Regions from separate parts of the Enterococcus bulliens genome, predicted to be linked through region 1. Evidence: riboswitches for the same ligand, from Rfam matches in the RefSeq annotation. Region 1 holds a riboswitch; the other holds the start of a gene.
What was found. Region 1 has a riboswitch for thiamine pyrophosphate ahead of ACWOEC_RS06465 (TenA family protein). Riboswitches for the same ligand answer to the same signal wherever they lie in the genome.
Positions count from the first base shown of each region.

Region 2: another riboswitch for thiamine pyrophosphate. It lies ahead of thiT (energy-coupled thiamine transporter ThiT); the one in region 1 lies ahead of ACWOEC_RS06465 (TenA family protein).

Region 1 covers NZ_JBSMXK010000010.1:4,048-11,672, reverse strand. Annotated here, with positions in the region: gene pepV (dipeptidase PepV) at 1-378, shown strand, start outside; gene ACWOEC_RS06500 (hypothetical protein) at 427-792, opposite strand; gene pepA (glutamyl aminopeptidase) at 957-2,033, shown strand; gene ACWOEC_RS06490 (thioredoxin family protein) at 2,049-2,366, shown strand; gene ACWOEC_RS06485 (universal stress protein) at 2,382-2,831, shown strand; partial or broken gene ACWOEC_RS06480 (transposase) at 2,981-3,251, shown strand; gene ACWOEC_RS06475 (RNA-guided endonuclease TnpB family protein) at 3,226-4,368, shown strand; gene ytpR (YtpR family tRNA-binding protein) at 4,598-5,209, shown strand; TPP riboswitch at 5,254-5,351, shown strand; TPP riboswitch at 5,415-5,511, shown strand; gene ACWOEC_RS06465 (TenA family protein) at 5,532-6,167, shown strand; gene thiM (hydroxyethylthiazole kinase) at 6,164-6,913, shown strand; gene thiD (bifunctional hydroxymethylpyrimidine kinase/phosphomethylpyrimidine kinase) at 6,906-7,625, shown strand, end outside.
Region 2 covers NZ_JBSMXK010000016.1:24,002-31,626, reverse strand. Annotated here, with positions in the region: gene ACWOEC_RS08870 (MetQ/NlpA family ABC transporter substrate-binding protein) at 1-545, shown strand, start outside; gene ACWOEC_RS08865 (methionine ABC transporter ATP-binding protein) at 542-1,573, shown strand; gene ACWOEC_RS08860 (methionine ABC transporter permease) at 1,573-2,232, shown strand; gene ACWOEC_RS08855 (DNA-3-methyladenine glycosylase I) at 2,366-2,887, shown strand; gene ACWOEC_RS08850 (serine hydrolase) at 2,884-3,933, shown strand; TPP riboswitch at 3,985-4,087, shown strand; gene thiT (energy-coupled thiamine transporter ThiT) at 4,168-4,683, shown strand; gene ACWOEC_RS08840 (polyprenyl synthetase family protein) at 4,744-5,724, opposite strand; gene ACWOEC_RS08835 (1,4-dihydroxy-2-naphthoate polyprenyltransferase) at 5,833-6,735, shown strand; gene ACWOEC_RS08830 (NAD(P)/FAD-dependent oxidoreductase) at 6,766-7,625, shown strand, end outside.

The sequences.
Region 1 (7,625 bases):
ACAGTCAACTTAAATATCCGCTATCCTCAAGGAACAACAGAAGTTGAATTAAAACAAGGATTAGCAGATTCGATCGGACAATTTGATGTGACAGTAACCGAAGAACCACATCATATGACTCCTCACTATGTACCAGTGGAAGATCCATTAGTGGCAACATTACTTTCAGTATATGAAGACCACACAGGTGAAAAAGGATTTGAACAAATCATCGGTGGTGGAACGTACGGTCGTTTATTGGAACGTGGTGTTGCTTATGGAGCAATGTTCCCAGGATATACAGACACGATGCATCAAGCCAATGAATTTATGGAATTAGACGATCTATTCCGTTCAGCAGCAATCTATGCAGATGCAATCTATCGTTTAGCGAAATAAAATATGAATACTATAAGAAAAAGCAGCTCTTTAAAAAGAGCTGCTTTTTTAAAATCCAAGTAAAATATCATCGCTGACTTCAGCAGTTTCGCGATTGATCTCTAAGACCGTACCGGTTTTTGCATCAGCTAAAAATTGATAAGCTACTAGTTGATCATCTTCAAATCGAGTGATTCCACCGGCGTAGCTATCGACTTTGATGGCAAATTTTTGATAAGGCTTGCTTTCATATTCGATAAAAGAACCTTCAATCGATCCTTCTTTTAAAAAGGCTTTTTTGATGTGGGCTAAGACATCATCAGCCGCTAAATGTTTCTTTTTTTGATACCAGATGCTTGCGACGATTCCTGTAGCCATACCGATTCCAGCACCGATAGCTAGTCCTTTAAGTAAAGGTGTTTGTTCTTGATTCATACAAGTCCTCCTTGAATAAAGTAGTGACGTTTCTTGTATTTTACCATATCTCAAAAAAAGTAACAGGTTTCAAACCATGAGTCCTTTCAAGAAAAGTAATTTGCGTTATAATAAGACAAAAGCCAATTTAAAAGGAGGCGATGATTGGTTCAACCAATCAGATTATGGAAGAAAAAACATTTCAACACATCAAGACATTAACCGAGTTACAAGGAACGAGCGGATTTGAGCACGATATCCGTGCTTACATGAAACAGGAAATGACGCCACTTGTCGATGAGATCGCACAAGATGGGTTAGGCGGAATCTTTGGGATCCGTCACAATCAAGATGCAGATGCACCGCGAATCATGGTAGCTTCTCATATGGATGAGGTCGGTTTTTTAATTACACAAATCACTGATCGTGGTTTATTTAAAGTGACTCCATTAGGTGGCTGGAATCCGTATGTCGTTTCAGCACAACGCTTTACACTAAAAACGGCTAAAGGCAACTATCCATGTATCTCATCATCAGTCCCACCGCATTTATTGCGAGGTGCTGCGGGGCAAAAGGCTGTAGAAGTAACTGATATTCTATTTGATGCAGGATTTGATTCACGCGATGAAGCACTTGAATATGGCGTTCGACCAGGTGATACGATCGTACCTGTTGCTGAAACGATCAAAACAGCAAATGGTAAAAACATTATTTCCAAAGCTTGGGATAATCGCTATGGTTGTACTGTGGTACTAGAAGCGCTCGAAGCATTAAAAGAGGAAACATTACCGAATACATTGATTGCTGGAGCAAATGTACAAGAAGAAGTCGGCTTACGTGGTTCTAAAGCGTCAGTTACAAAATTCAAACCAGAAGTTTTCTTTGCAGTCGACTGCTCACCAGCTGACGATACCGTGACGAAAAATGGGACTTTTGGTCATTTAGGTGAAGGAACTTTACTTCGCATCTTTGATCCAGGTTTAATTATGTTGCCAAAAATGAAAGAATTTTTACTGGATATAGCTTCAACTTACGATATCCCTTACCAATACTTTGTATCAAAAGGTGGTACGGATGCTGGTGCAGCTCATACAGCAAATGAAGGCATCCCAAGTAGTGTGATTGGTGTTCCAGGGCGTTATATCCATACCCACCAAACATTATTTAGCATCAAAGATTATGAAGCAGCACGTGAGATGGTGATCCAAGTAATCAAAAACTTAGATCGTACAACTGTTGATACAATCGTTGCTGGACAATAGAAAGAAGGAAAACAGATGATCAAACCAAAAAGTTTAGAAGAATTAGCAGGATATGTAGAAAAAGGCCAAAATATCTTTTTCTTTACTGCTGACTGGTGTGGCGATTGCCGTTTTATCAAACCAGCGATGCCCGAAATCGATGCTGAATTTCCAGAGTGGACTATCATTGAAGTCGATCGCGATGAATTTATCGATGTCGCTAGTAAATGGTCGATTTTAGGAATCCCAAGTTTTGTGATCATCAAAGACGGCAAAGAACTAGGTCGTTTAGTCAATAAAGATCGCAAAACAAAAGAGGAAATCACAACATTCATCAACAATACAATTAACTAAGAAAAGGTGAGAAAGATGGAACAAGAGTATCATACGATTTTAGTCGGAATCGATGGATCAAAACATGCAGAAGAAGCGTTCAAAAAAGCAATTGAGATCGCACGTCGTAATCATGGAAAAGTCATAGCCGTAAACGTAGTCGATCAACCTGTCGCTTCTTACATGGGCTATTCAAGTATTGGCGAATCAGAACTTTATCAAGAAGAAGAGATTAGTAGCGTCATGATCAATGAAGTCAAAGAACACGCCAAACACGTCGATTTTCATGATTTAGAAGCAATTATCGCTTATGGTTCACCCAAGGAAGAATTAGCCAAAAACTTACCAAATGAATACAAAATCGACTTGATCATGGTCGGTCAATCAGGAAAACATGCAACAGAACGTTTTGTGATGGGAAGTGTGGCAAGTTATGTGACACGAACTGCACCTTGTGACGTTTTAGTTGTCAGTCGTGATGAATAACAGTTGAGAGGAGCTGTGACAAAAGTCTGTCACAGCCTCTTTTTTTATTAAACGGGAAGGAAACTCGATATTTTAATGCCGCGATGAATTCCCGTTCTTTTGTTCTCACTTTACATATAGTAATGGTATAATTATCTAGAGGTGTTGATATGAAAGATAAGGAACGATTAACATATGGTAGGACTTCTGTATACAATTTAAACTACCATTTAATTTGGGGAACCAAATATCGGAATAAAGTCTTAAAAGGTGAAATCGAAACAGATTTGAAACAATTACTATATGATATTGCCGATTTGGTCGCCAAGCTATTTTGTTGAAAGTATTGGAACGATAAATGAACATGCTATTGCGAAGTATATTGATGACCAACGAGTAAAGGAGATGAACCATAATGAAACTGAAAGGAATCAAAATTAAACTATATCCTACTCAAAAACAAATTGAATTCATCGAATCTAATTTCCATATCAATCGCTTTGTGTACAATCAATTACTTGCCATGCAAATTGAACGCCATAAAAATGGTGGTGATTTTATCGGTAAATTCGGCATGAACTACTTGATTAAAGCTATGAAATTAGAATTTCCATTCATCAAATCCGCTGAAAGTACAAGCTTACTTTATACTTCTGCGGATCTAAACGACTCATTTTCAAGATTCTTCAAAAAACAAACAAAGTTTCCTCGATTCAAATCGAAGAAAAACCCTAAACATAGTTACAAATCAAATTGTGTAAACAATAATATTTCTGTTGTGGATGACCATGTGATTCGATTGCCAAAACTAGGTCTTGTGAAAGCAAATGGCTTACACCGTATCAATGGCAAAATCAAGAGTGCTGTTATTCGAAAAAATTCGAACGGATCATTTACGGCAACCATTCAGGTGGAACATGAACCTTCAACATTAGCTAAGACTAATCGTTGTATTGGTATTGATTTAGGGATTTCTTATTTAGCAATACAATCGAATGGTGTACAATTACCAAATAAAAATTTCGAACGCACTTTGTCTAAAAAGCGTAAGCTTTGGGAACGAAAACTTGCTAGACGTAGAATACAAGCAAAAAAACAAATTAGTCTAGCCAAAGAACAAGGTATTGAGCTTGAGCTGTCTTCGTTTAAAAACTTAGAAAAAGCTCGTATCATGGTGGCGGAAATTAACCGGAAAATCATGAACCAAAGAGAAGACTATCTTCAAAAGTACACGACTGGTTTAGTAAAACAATTCGACACCATCGTGATTGAAGAGTTAAAAGTATCCAACATGATGAAGAACCATCATTTGTCACGTTCCATAGCTGATGCATCTTGGGCGAAAATCAAGTCCATGCTGCAATACAAGTGTGACTGGTATGGTAGAGAATTGGTTATTGTTTCCTCTCATTATACGAGCCAAATTTGTTCTTCATGTGGTGAGAACACTGGTAAAAAACCACTACATATTCGTGAATTTACTTGTTCTCATTGTGAAACACATCATGATAGAGATATCAATGCGAGTATCAACATCTTAAACAAAGCGTTTGCCTAACGTTAAAGGCACTGGTATGGGACATCCTGCAATCAACAATGTAGTATGCCATGGTTAATAGGAGACACCGCTGTTGTTTAGAAAGTTAAATATCAAGTATGCTCTGTTCCCAAAAGCTCTGTTGCTTTAGCAATGAGTAGTTCACATTAAAAAATTAGCATCAAACGAGAATTCAAAGTAAAAGTTTGGTAAGATATGAAACGAAGAATAGATTTTAGGAGGAACGAAAATGATTTTTGCATACAATAAAGAACATGTCAGCGATACATTATTAACGATTTTAGAAGACGATAAGGGCATGGAACAACAAACAGAACGTAAAGGTGATATCGCAAAATTAACAACCGAAGATGGACGAATCATCGGCTGGAATTTCTTTAACATTTCAGAAAAATTAACGATCGATGAGCGTGGTCAAGTCTATTTAACAGACGATCAAGTGACTGTCTTAAATACTTGGTTACAAGAAGAAGGATTCACAGAACAATTAACACCTGATCACGAACCGAAATTTGTCGTGGGATTTGTAAAAGAATGCGTACCTCATGAAGATAGTGATCATTTATCGATTACTAAAATTGAGATCGATAACAACAAGGAATTACAAATCGTTTGTGGTGCACCCAACATTCGTCAAGGATTAAAAGTCGTTGTCGCTAAACCAGGTGCGATGATGCCTGATGGCCTATTGATCTGGCCTGGTGAATTACGTGGTGTTGAAAGCTTTGGGATGGTATGTTCTGCTAAAGAATTACACCTAAAAGACGCACCGAAAAAACGTGGAATCTTAGAGTTACCACAAGATGCTGTTGTAGGTGAAGCATTCCCAGTCGGTCAATAGCGACTTGTGTTTTTAGAGTGACTATAGTAAGGTAGACATTAGTAAAATCATTGCGGGGGGACTTTTATAGTTGAGAAGGTTAAAACCTGACCCTTAGAACCTGACAGTTAACACTGACGTAGGGAGCAGAAGTTTGGATCACTCACCTTATTTGAGTAAACTTTGCGCTCTCCATTTATTGATGGAGAGCTTTTTTTTCGCAATTTTTTTATTACGGGGGGACTATTTAGTTGAGAAGGTTAAAACCTGACCCTTAGAACCTGGCAGTTAAGACTGGCGTAGGGAGTAATTGCTTGCGTCTTCCAAATCAAGGAGGAAAAACATGTTTTATTCATTGGCAGTATCAGATGCCCAAACACCTTACCAGATGTGTTTGACACATCCATTTGTCACACAAGTAAAGGAATCGACTTTACAAAAAGTTAGCTTTGCATATTATTTACGGCAAGATCAAGAGTACCTCAAGCATTACGTTATTTGTTTACAAAAATGGCAACGATCATTACCCAAAAAATATCATGGCTTTATCGATGATATGATCTTAGAAGTGAAAGAAAAAGAAGAAATATTCCAAAGACGTGCGTTAAGTGAACTCCCCCAAGTAGACTACGTTTCGGATTCGATTACGACACGCTATATCGAGCATTTATACGCTAGTTTAGCTACTAACAATCATGCGTATATCTATGCGTCGTTATTAGCCTGTCCATTTATTTATCAACAGCTTGCACAAGACGTTAGATTAGATACGATTCAAGAACCTTTGTATCGTGAATGGTTTTCGTTATATCAGACGACAGAAGCTAAACAAATCCAACAGCTACAAGAAGCACGATTGGCAGACTTTTGTCAGCTCGAGCAATGTACGCTTGAAAGTTGTGTCCCATATTTTACGCAAAGTATGATCGATGAAGTATTATTCTTTGCGATGCCGTTACATCAGGAGGTGACCGTATGAGTCTTCAAGCAATTTTTGCTGCCACCCCCTTGATCCACTGTTTAACCAATCAAGTCGTTATGACGCAAACTGCCAATGCCTTACTCGCAGTAAATGCCTCACCGATCATGACCGATGAACCATTAGAAGTGCCTGAGATCACGAGCTTGGCACAAGGCGTATTGATCAATATCGGGACGATGACAGCTCAAACAAGAATAGCGATGAAACTTGCCGTCAAAACGGCCAATCAAAAGCTAATCCCAGTCGTATTAGATCCAGTTGGTATCGGTGCTAGTTCATTTCGTTTTACTTTTGTCGAAGACCTATTGAGAAATACTCAAATCAGTGTACTACGATGCAATCAAGGCGAACTTGCGACGATTGCGCGTGAACCTTGGCTGACAAAGGGTGTCGATAGTGGTCAAGGAGAATTTGATTGTGAAGTGATTGCAAAACGAGTAGCTAGGCAGTATGGGTGCATTGTAGTCGTAACGGGAGCTAGTGACTTGGTGACCGATGGCGATATAGTCCAATTGATCAAAGGCGGGAATACACTTATCACACGGATTACGGGAACAGGTTGTTTGCTGAGTGCTTTACTAGCTGCTGGAATTGCAAGTATTGATAAAAAAGAAGCATTAAGCACGTGTGCAACGATTTGTGAAGAGTACAAAGCGATTGTGACTTCAATCAAAAACTTAGGCAGTGGAATGATCCAGATCATCAATGGTCTAGCGATTCGTGCGGAGGTGGAACATGATTAAATGTGCTTGTACGATAGCTGGGTCTGATAGTGGTGGTGGTGCAGGGATTCAAGCGGATCTCAAAACGTTTCAAGAAGCAGGCGTATATGGCACGTCGGTCCTCACGGCTGTAACCGCGCAAAATACATTAGGTGTCGAACAAATTGAAGCTTCAAGTCCTGCGATTATTGCAGCGCAGTTAGATGCGATCCAAACAGACTTTTTGATCAAAGCTTATAAAATAGGGATGTTGTTTGATGAAACAATCATTGAACTTGTAGCCAGTAAGCTAGAAGCCAAAGAAGTACCGATCGTAGTGGATCCTGTGATGGTCGCTAAAGGTGGAGCAAGTTTATTACAATTAGAAGCAATCGAAGCTTTAAAAACGAAGCTCTTACCACTTGCAACGATTTGTACTCCGAATTTGCCAGAAGCTGAGATCATTACTGGAATCCAGATTACTGATGATCGGAGTCTACAACAAGCAGCAGAAAAAATACTCCAGTTAGGTGTCGAAACAGTCGTCATGAAAGGCGGGCATGCAATCGGAAAACAAGCAATCGATATCGTGTTTTCAGTACATGAAGCACCGTATCGTTTGCTGACACCACGTTACGAAACAGCACATACACACGGGACTGGCTGTACATTTTCAGCTGCAATCACGGCACATTTAGCACAGGGGATGTCTGTCAAAACAGCAATCATCGAAGCCAAAAGATTTATTGATCGC
Region 2 (7,625 bases), on a different contig from region 1:
TTGCTAAAGATAATGACTTAAAATTAAGCGTCGTGCAACAAGTGCCAACACTAGGCATGGGGCTATATTCAACCAAATTAAAAGAATTATCAGAGATCAGTGATCAACAAACGATTGCGATTCCAAATGATGCATCTAATCTTGCTCGTGCGTTAAAATTGTTAGCAGCGAATGACTTGATCACGTTAAAAGCAGATATCGATGAAACGAAAGCGACCGTCAATGATATTGCGACCAATCCTAAAAATCTAACGATCAAACCTTTAGAAGCGGCTCAATTAGTTCGTTCGCTTGATACCGTAGATGTAGCAGCAGTTCCTGGGAACTTTGCTTGGGCAGCGAAATTGGATCCAGCTGATGCGTTGGCTTTGGAAAAACTAACAGATAACTACAAAAATGTCTTTGTTGTCCGTACAGATGAGAAAGACAGTAAATTTGCTAAAGCAGTCAAAGAAGTTTTAGATAGTAAAGCGTTCCAAGAAAAAATCGCTGATTCACCATTTAAAAACTTCGAACATCCTGCATTTTGGAGTGAGCAAAAATGAGCAGAGCCATAAAATTAGTCTTAAAACAAGTCAATGTAACGTATACCAAAGAGAACACGACCGTCTATGCGGTCAAAGATGTCGATCTTACCGTTTATCAAGGAGAGATCTTTGGGATCGTGGGATTGAGTGGTGCAGGGAAAAGTACTTTGATCAGAACACTAAATGGCTTGCAAAAACCATCGAGTGGCCAGATCTTGATCGATCAAGAAGATATCGTACCGCAAAAAGGGAAGGCACTACGTCAAACGCGTCAAAAAATCGGAATGATTTTTCAGCAATTCAATCTGATCACCAATCGGACAGTGGCACAAAATTTGCTGTTTGCATTAAAAGCCAGTCACTATCCAAAAGAAAAACGAGAAGCACGGGTACGTGAATTATTACAACTTGTCGATTTAGAAGAAAAATATGCCGCGTATCCTAATGAACTATCTGGTGGTCAAAAGCAACGGATCGGTATCGCCAGAGCTTTGATCAATGATCCTGAGATTTTACTTTGTGACGAAGCGACGAGTGCACTAGACGTCGAAACGACAGAAGAAATCTTAAAATTACTAAAAAAGATCAATCAACGGTTAAACTTGACGATCGTATTTATCACCCATGAATTAGAAGTGGCCCATCGCTTATTTGATCGGATGGCAGTTATGGAAAATGGTGAAATCGTTGAACTAGCAGAAACGTATCACTTATTTGCTACACCCACACATGAATTAACTAAGCGATTAGTCGGACGATATTTTGATCTAGATTTTCCAGAAGAGTTAGATCAGCAACTGTCAACAGGAACTTTGATCGAACTACGGTATCAAGGGACATTTGCACTGGAACCACTTATCTCGGAAATCTCCAAACAATTTCCGGTCACAATCAGCATCGTGCATGGAAAGATCGAATATATCAAAGGTCAAGCGATCGGAATCTTACTCGTTCATTTGCAAGCCGAGACAAAATATAAAGCTTCGGTTTTAGAAGTACTAGCAGATCGTGTAGCGCAATGTACGATTATTAAGGAGGTCGCTTGATGGAAAGTACGTCAGAAATTTTACGATTATATTTGCCAAAAGCTTTGTTAGAAACGGCAGAAATGGTTGGTATCTCAACGATCGTTGGTGTAGTAGTTGGTGGTTTGGTCGGCTTACTTCTTTTTTTAGCAAGTCATGAACTATTTATCAAAAATCGGGCCTTACATCGAATCGCAGGATTCATTGTCAATGCGATCCGTTCTTTGCCATTCTTGATTTTACTAGTGACGTTATTGCCAGTATTAGCCTTGATTTTAAAAGATCCGTATACGCCATTGGGTGGTGCGCTTGCTTTATCGATTGCGGCGATTCCTTTTTTTGCCCGAATCGCCGAAGGAGCTTTTGCAGATATCGATCCAGGAGTTTTAGAAGCTAGTGTGGCACAAGGGGCTACGATCCCTCAAATCATTTTCAATGTATTGTTACCAGAAAGTCTGCCAGCATTGATCCGCGGAATCGTACTTACGATCATTAGTTTATTGGGATACTCGGCGATGGTCGGTACGATCGGAGCCGGTGGGATCGGTGACTTGGCGATTCAATACGGGTACAATCGCTATGAAACTGGTGTCTTGTTGAGTGTCATTTTACTTCTTGTCATATTAGTGCAGATCATTCAATGGACTGGCGATAAAATCGCGAGCTATTTTACCCACTAGATCAAACGTTAGCTTCTCATTCAATGGAGAAGTTAGCGTTTTTTTGTCATGTTTTTCTAAAGCTTTCGTCACGATTTTTTCATAGAAACTTGCTATAATCAAGAGAGTATCTGAGCTATAAGGAGGAGTTACCATGGTCTATCGTTGTCAATGGGTAAAAGAGGATCCAATCGAACAAGCTTACCATGATACAGAATGGGGAAAAGTCCATCAAACAGATGAAGCATTGTTTGAAGCACTGACTCTTGAATTGATGCAGTCTGGCCTAAGTTGGTCAACGATCCTAAAAAAACGGGCTAATTTTACCGCAGCATTTGCGAACTGGTCGATTCCAGAAATCGCACAACTCACCCCTGAAAAAGTCGATGAACTGATGGAAAATCAAGGGATCATACGTCACCGTAAAAAAATCGAAGCCGTAATTGCAAACGCACAAGCCGCACAAGAATTACAAGTAACATTTGGTGATTTGGCGACTTATTTTGCAACATTTACGGTCTATATGCCCGACCCTAAAGAGACGGCGCTTTTTTTGAGTAAGGAATTAAAAAAACGAGGCTTTAAATTTGTTGGACCCACAACGAGCTACTCGTTCATGCAAGCTGTAGGAATGGTCAATGATCATGAAAAACAGTGTGCATTTAGAGAGGTATGACCTGTATTAACAAGTATTTAAAATGGACTGGGATTAGTATCATCGGTCTTTTAGTAGTATATCTGATGATCTCCTATTGGTTTATTAGTTTTTTATTGATTTTAGCGCTAGTGCTTTTAGTCGTTCAAACAGTGCTCGCTAAAAAATATCATTTTCGTAACCGTTTGTCGCTCTATTTAGTATTGACGATGTGTTTTTGGTTGAGTGCGACACTAGTCGTTAGCCAACTACATATTCCTAAAGTCGTAGCGGTTCATCGTTTATTTCAAACGACGAAAAAAGCGACTGATACTAAGCAAGAAAACGAATTGGCAAAAACGACGGACACGCTAGAGACGCGTTTGAAAAATGCTTGGCAACCAATTTTAACCGAACAAAAAAATCCAGTAAGTATCGCGATTTGGGCAGATGGTCAATTGATTACTGATCAAAATAGTAACGAGCATTTTTATACCGCAAGTATCGTCAAAGTAGCTGTCGCGACCCTTTTATTGCATACGATCCGTGAAAATGGGGAGACCCTTGATGAAGATGACTTAGAGCCTTTACGTTCAATGATCGAAGATAGCGACAACGAGGATACAACCTATTTATTAGATGAAAAAGCAGGTGGTTTAACTGCGTTACAAGCTATGTTTGATACCTTGAATATGAACGATACGAAAGTCGATGAAGAGAGTTGGGGATTGACTCAAACGACAGCAAGTGATCAAATCAAGTTGTTACGGACTGTTTTTGAGACTTCTGATTATTTAACAAAAGACGAACAAGCTCAGATCCAAGAGTTGATGCGAAATGTTTCTGATGAGCAACGTTTTGGGATCGGCACACTTTCTGAGAATGTTGCCTTAAAAAATGGCTGGTTAAATGATGAAAAAGAAGATGGTAGTGAAACGTGGATCGTCAATAGTATCGGACAAGTCCCAAGTAATGATACACCGTATTTGGTGGCGATCCTATCTGCGGATAACGATACAATGGAATCGGGTGAAAACTTATTAGCAAGTCTGGCCGCAGCAAGTAATAACGTGTTGAATTCAAAATAACTTGCGCTTTTTTATCATTATGTTATGCTATCTAGGAACAAAAAAATTGAATGATTCACAAAGGGGAGTCCATCTGGGCTGAGAATGAGCAGTGCTCTAAACCCTCTGAACCTGTTTCGATCATGCGAACGTAGGGATTGTGAGAGTGACATAAATGTGTCCTCCTTTGTGGATTCAGACAAAGGAGGACTTTTTTTGCAACAAAAAAATCGGATATGGGTGGAAGGAACGATCATGGCAGCACTGGGAATCGTGTTGTCTTTTATTCCACTAAATATCGGCAGTAGTTTTTCAATATCTTTAGGTCAGATCCCACTGATCGTATTTGCTTTGAGACGTGGAGTCAAAGCAGGAATGGCGGCAGGACTTGTTTGGGGATTATTGCATTTTGTAACAGGGATAGCTTATTTCTTAACACCGGTTCAAGTCGTACTAGAATACCCAATAGCAGATGCTTGTCTGGGATTAGCCGGGATATATGCAGTTAAACTGCAAAATGGCTTAACACGAGATAACCGTCATCAAGTAACGATCGCCGCAATTCAAGGTGTGTTTTTAGGCACATTTGTACGTTACATTTTTCATTTTATCGCGGGTTGGATCTTTTGGGGAGCTTATGCTCTTTGGGGAATGAAGCCGTGGCTCTTCTCACTTGTAATGAATGGTGCCAGTGGACTAGCAACAGCACTGGTTACGATGATTGCCGTATTGATTTTATTAAAGATTAGTCATATTTTTCAGCCAAAATAAAATGAACCGAGAGCGATCGCTCTCGGTTCATTTTTTCACAAAGGTAAAGATAATGGACAATTAATAATTACGTTCAAGTAATTGTCGGGTTAGTTTTTCGATTTGGTCACGAGCAGGACCTTGTGGTAATTGTTGAATACCGTTTAATGCTCGCTCAGTATAATCTCTAGCAAAGGCTTTGGCTTTTTCTACACCATCATAGTGATGAACAAGTTTGGCTACTTGTTTGGCATCTTCTGGTGTCAGTTGTTCCTTTTTGTCTAACAAAGGTTTAAATGCTTCTGCGTGCTCTGATTTTGCTAACAGTAGCGGCACAGTGTAGACACCTTGCGCTAAATCTTCTAAAACCGGTTTTTGTAAGACTTCTTCATCAGCCGTGTAGTCTAAGATATCATCATAAACTTGGAATGCGATCCCGATATTGCGGCCGATCTCACCAGCTAATTTTTCGATTTCTTGTGAAGTTTGCCCAAAATGAGCCCCTTCTAAGCAAGCTAACCAAAATAATTCCGCCGTTTTACCATCGACGCTTTGAACATAATCTTCGATCGTTTCATTTTCTTTAAAGCGGTTGTTCATTTGATCAAGTTCACCTAGTAGCAATTGTTTCATTGCTTGAGCGTTGGTTTGCATAAATGGTGAGCCGTTCATCGTATCGATCAGTAACTCAAAAAATAAAGTAAATAGTAAATCCCCAGTATAGACAGCTACGTCTTTACCATAGTGCGATTGTACAGTGATCACACCACGACGTAGTGGAGAATCATCGATAATATCATCATGGATCAATGTTGCCATGTGAAGTAATTCAATTGATGCCGCAATTTTTGCTAAGCGGTCTTTGTCTTGTTTTGTACTATCTCCCAATTCAGCAAATAAAAAAAAGAAGGCTGGACGAAGGTATTTGCCACCTGCGCGGCTAAATTCAACCAAAGTTTCTTGGATTTCTTTGTTACGAATCGTCATGTGTTCTTCTAAAATTGAGCAAACGACTTGGAGTTTGCTCTGAATTGTAGGATAATCGTTCCAGTATGAGTGCATAATACAGCCCTTTCGGTAGTTATAATAGGATAGTCATATTCTACCTTATTTTCTATCAAATTGGCTAATTTTATACAACTTGTAACAATTCAATGAAAGGAGAAGCGTATGTCATTAAAAGTATTCTTAGAATTAGTAGAATTTAAAGCAAAAACCGCAAGTGTGTTACCATTTTTGATCGGATTGTGTTATAGTTGGTATCATTACCGGTCCATTCATCTCGGATTTGTTCTAATTTATTTTCTTGCAATGTTTTTATTCAATATGGCCGTCGATATGCTCGACAACTATAACGATTACCATCACGCAACAGATGTTCATGATTATCGCGAAAAAACCAATATTATTGGTCGGGAAAATCTATCGGTTCGCTTGGTGTTCTGGCTGATGACCAGTATGATTATCGTTTCCGCAATTATGGGATTGACCCTTGCGTATTTTGTTGGCTGGCCACTTTTTTGGATGGGATTATACTGTTACTTAGTAGGAATTTTTTATTCATCTGGTCCTAGACCTTTGTCTAGCTTGCCTTTAGGCGAGTTTTTCTCTGGGTTTACCATGGGCTTTATGATCTCATTGATTTGTGTGTACTTAAACACGTATGAATCGTTTGAATGGAATTTTTCAAGTATTTCCAGTATTTTTATTATAGCATTGCCGAATACACTGTGGATTGCAAACTTAATGCTTGCAAATAACACATGTGATATGGAAGAAGATGAGAAGAATAAACGGTATACATTAGCACATTATTTAGGACGAAAAGGTTCATTAAATTTATTTGTGTTTTTTAATCTGTTTGCATTTATAGGAATTATTGCGTCTGTACTATTGCAATTGGCACCTGTAACAGTTTTATTATCACTAGTGATTGTGCCTTTTGTTTACAAACAAACGAAACTGTTTTTAGCAAAACAAGTGAAAAGAGAAACATTTATCTGTGCTATTCGTATTTTAGCTGTCGGATCGGCTGTGCAAGTACTAACTTATCTGTTGGGTATCTTAATTTAATTTTTATTATAGAAAGAAGAGGGACGAATCGTGAAAGAAGTGACGATTTTAGGTGCAGGTTATGCAGGCTTAATGGCCTTAAAAACTTTGCAGAAAAAAGCTGGAGATTTCCATATTACATTAGTGGATCAAAATGATTACCATTATGAAGCAACTTATCTACATGAAGTAGCTGCTGGGACACAACCAAAAGAAAAAATTTGCTATCCAATCAAAGACGTAGTGAATCCAAAAGTAACTACTTTTGTGCAAGACCGCGTTGAAAAAATTGATGCAGACAAAAAAGAAGTAACATTAAAAAATGGATCACCAATCCATTATGATTACTTGATCGTTTCTTTAGGTTTCCGTTCTGAAACATTTGGAATCGAAGGTGCTGAAGAAAATGCTTTAGAGATGGTAACTATTGATTCAGCTAACAAAATCCATGAGCACATTTTAGCAAGCATGGCAAAATACAAACAAACAAAAGATAAAAAATATCTAAAATTAGTTGTTTGTGGTGCTGGATTTACTGGTATCGAATTAGTTGGTTCTTTAGTAGAAGCACGTCCACGTTATGCAAAAATCGCTGGCGTAGATCCAAAAGAAATCGAAATTTTCTGTGTCGAAGCTGCCCCAACAATCTTACCAATGTTCAACGATGATTTAACAAATTACTGTTTAGATCACTTAGCTAAATGGGATGTTAAATTAATGACTGGTAAAGCAATCAAAGCAATCAAACCTGAAACAGTTGTCTACCAAGACGGTAAAGACGAAACAATGGGTGAACTAGAAGCTGCTACGATCATCTGGACAACAGGTGTTAGCGGAAGCACGGTAATCGGTGAATCTGGATTTGAAGAACGTCGTGGCCGCGTAATGGTCAATGCTGACTTGACTGATCC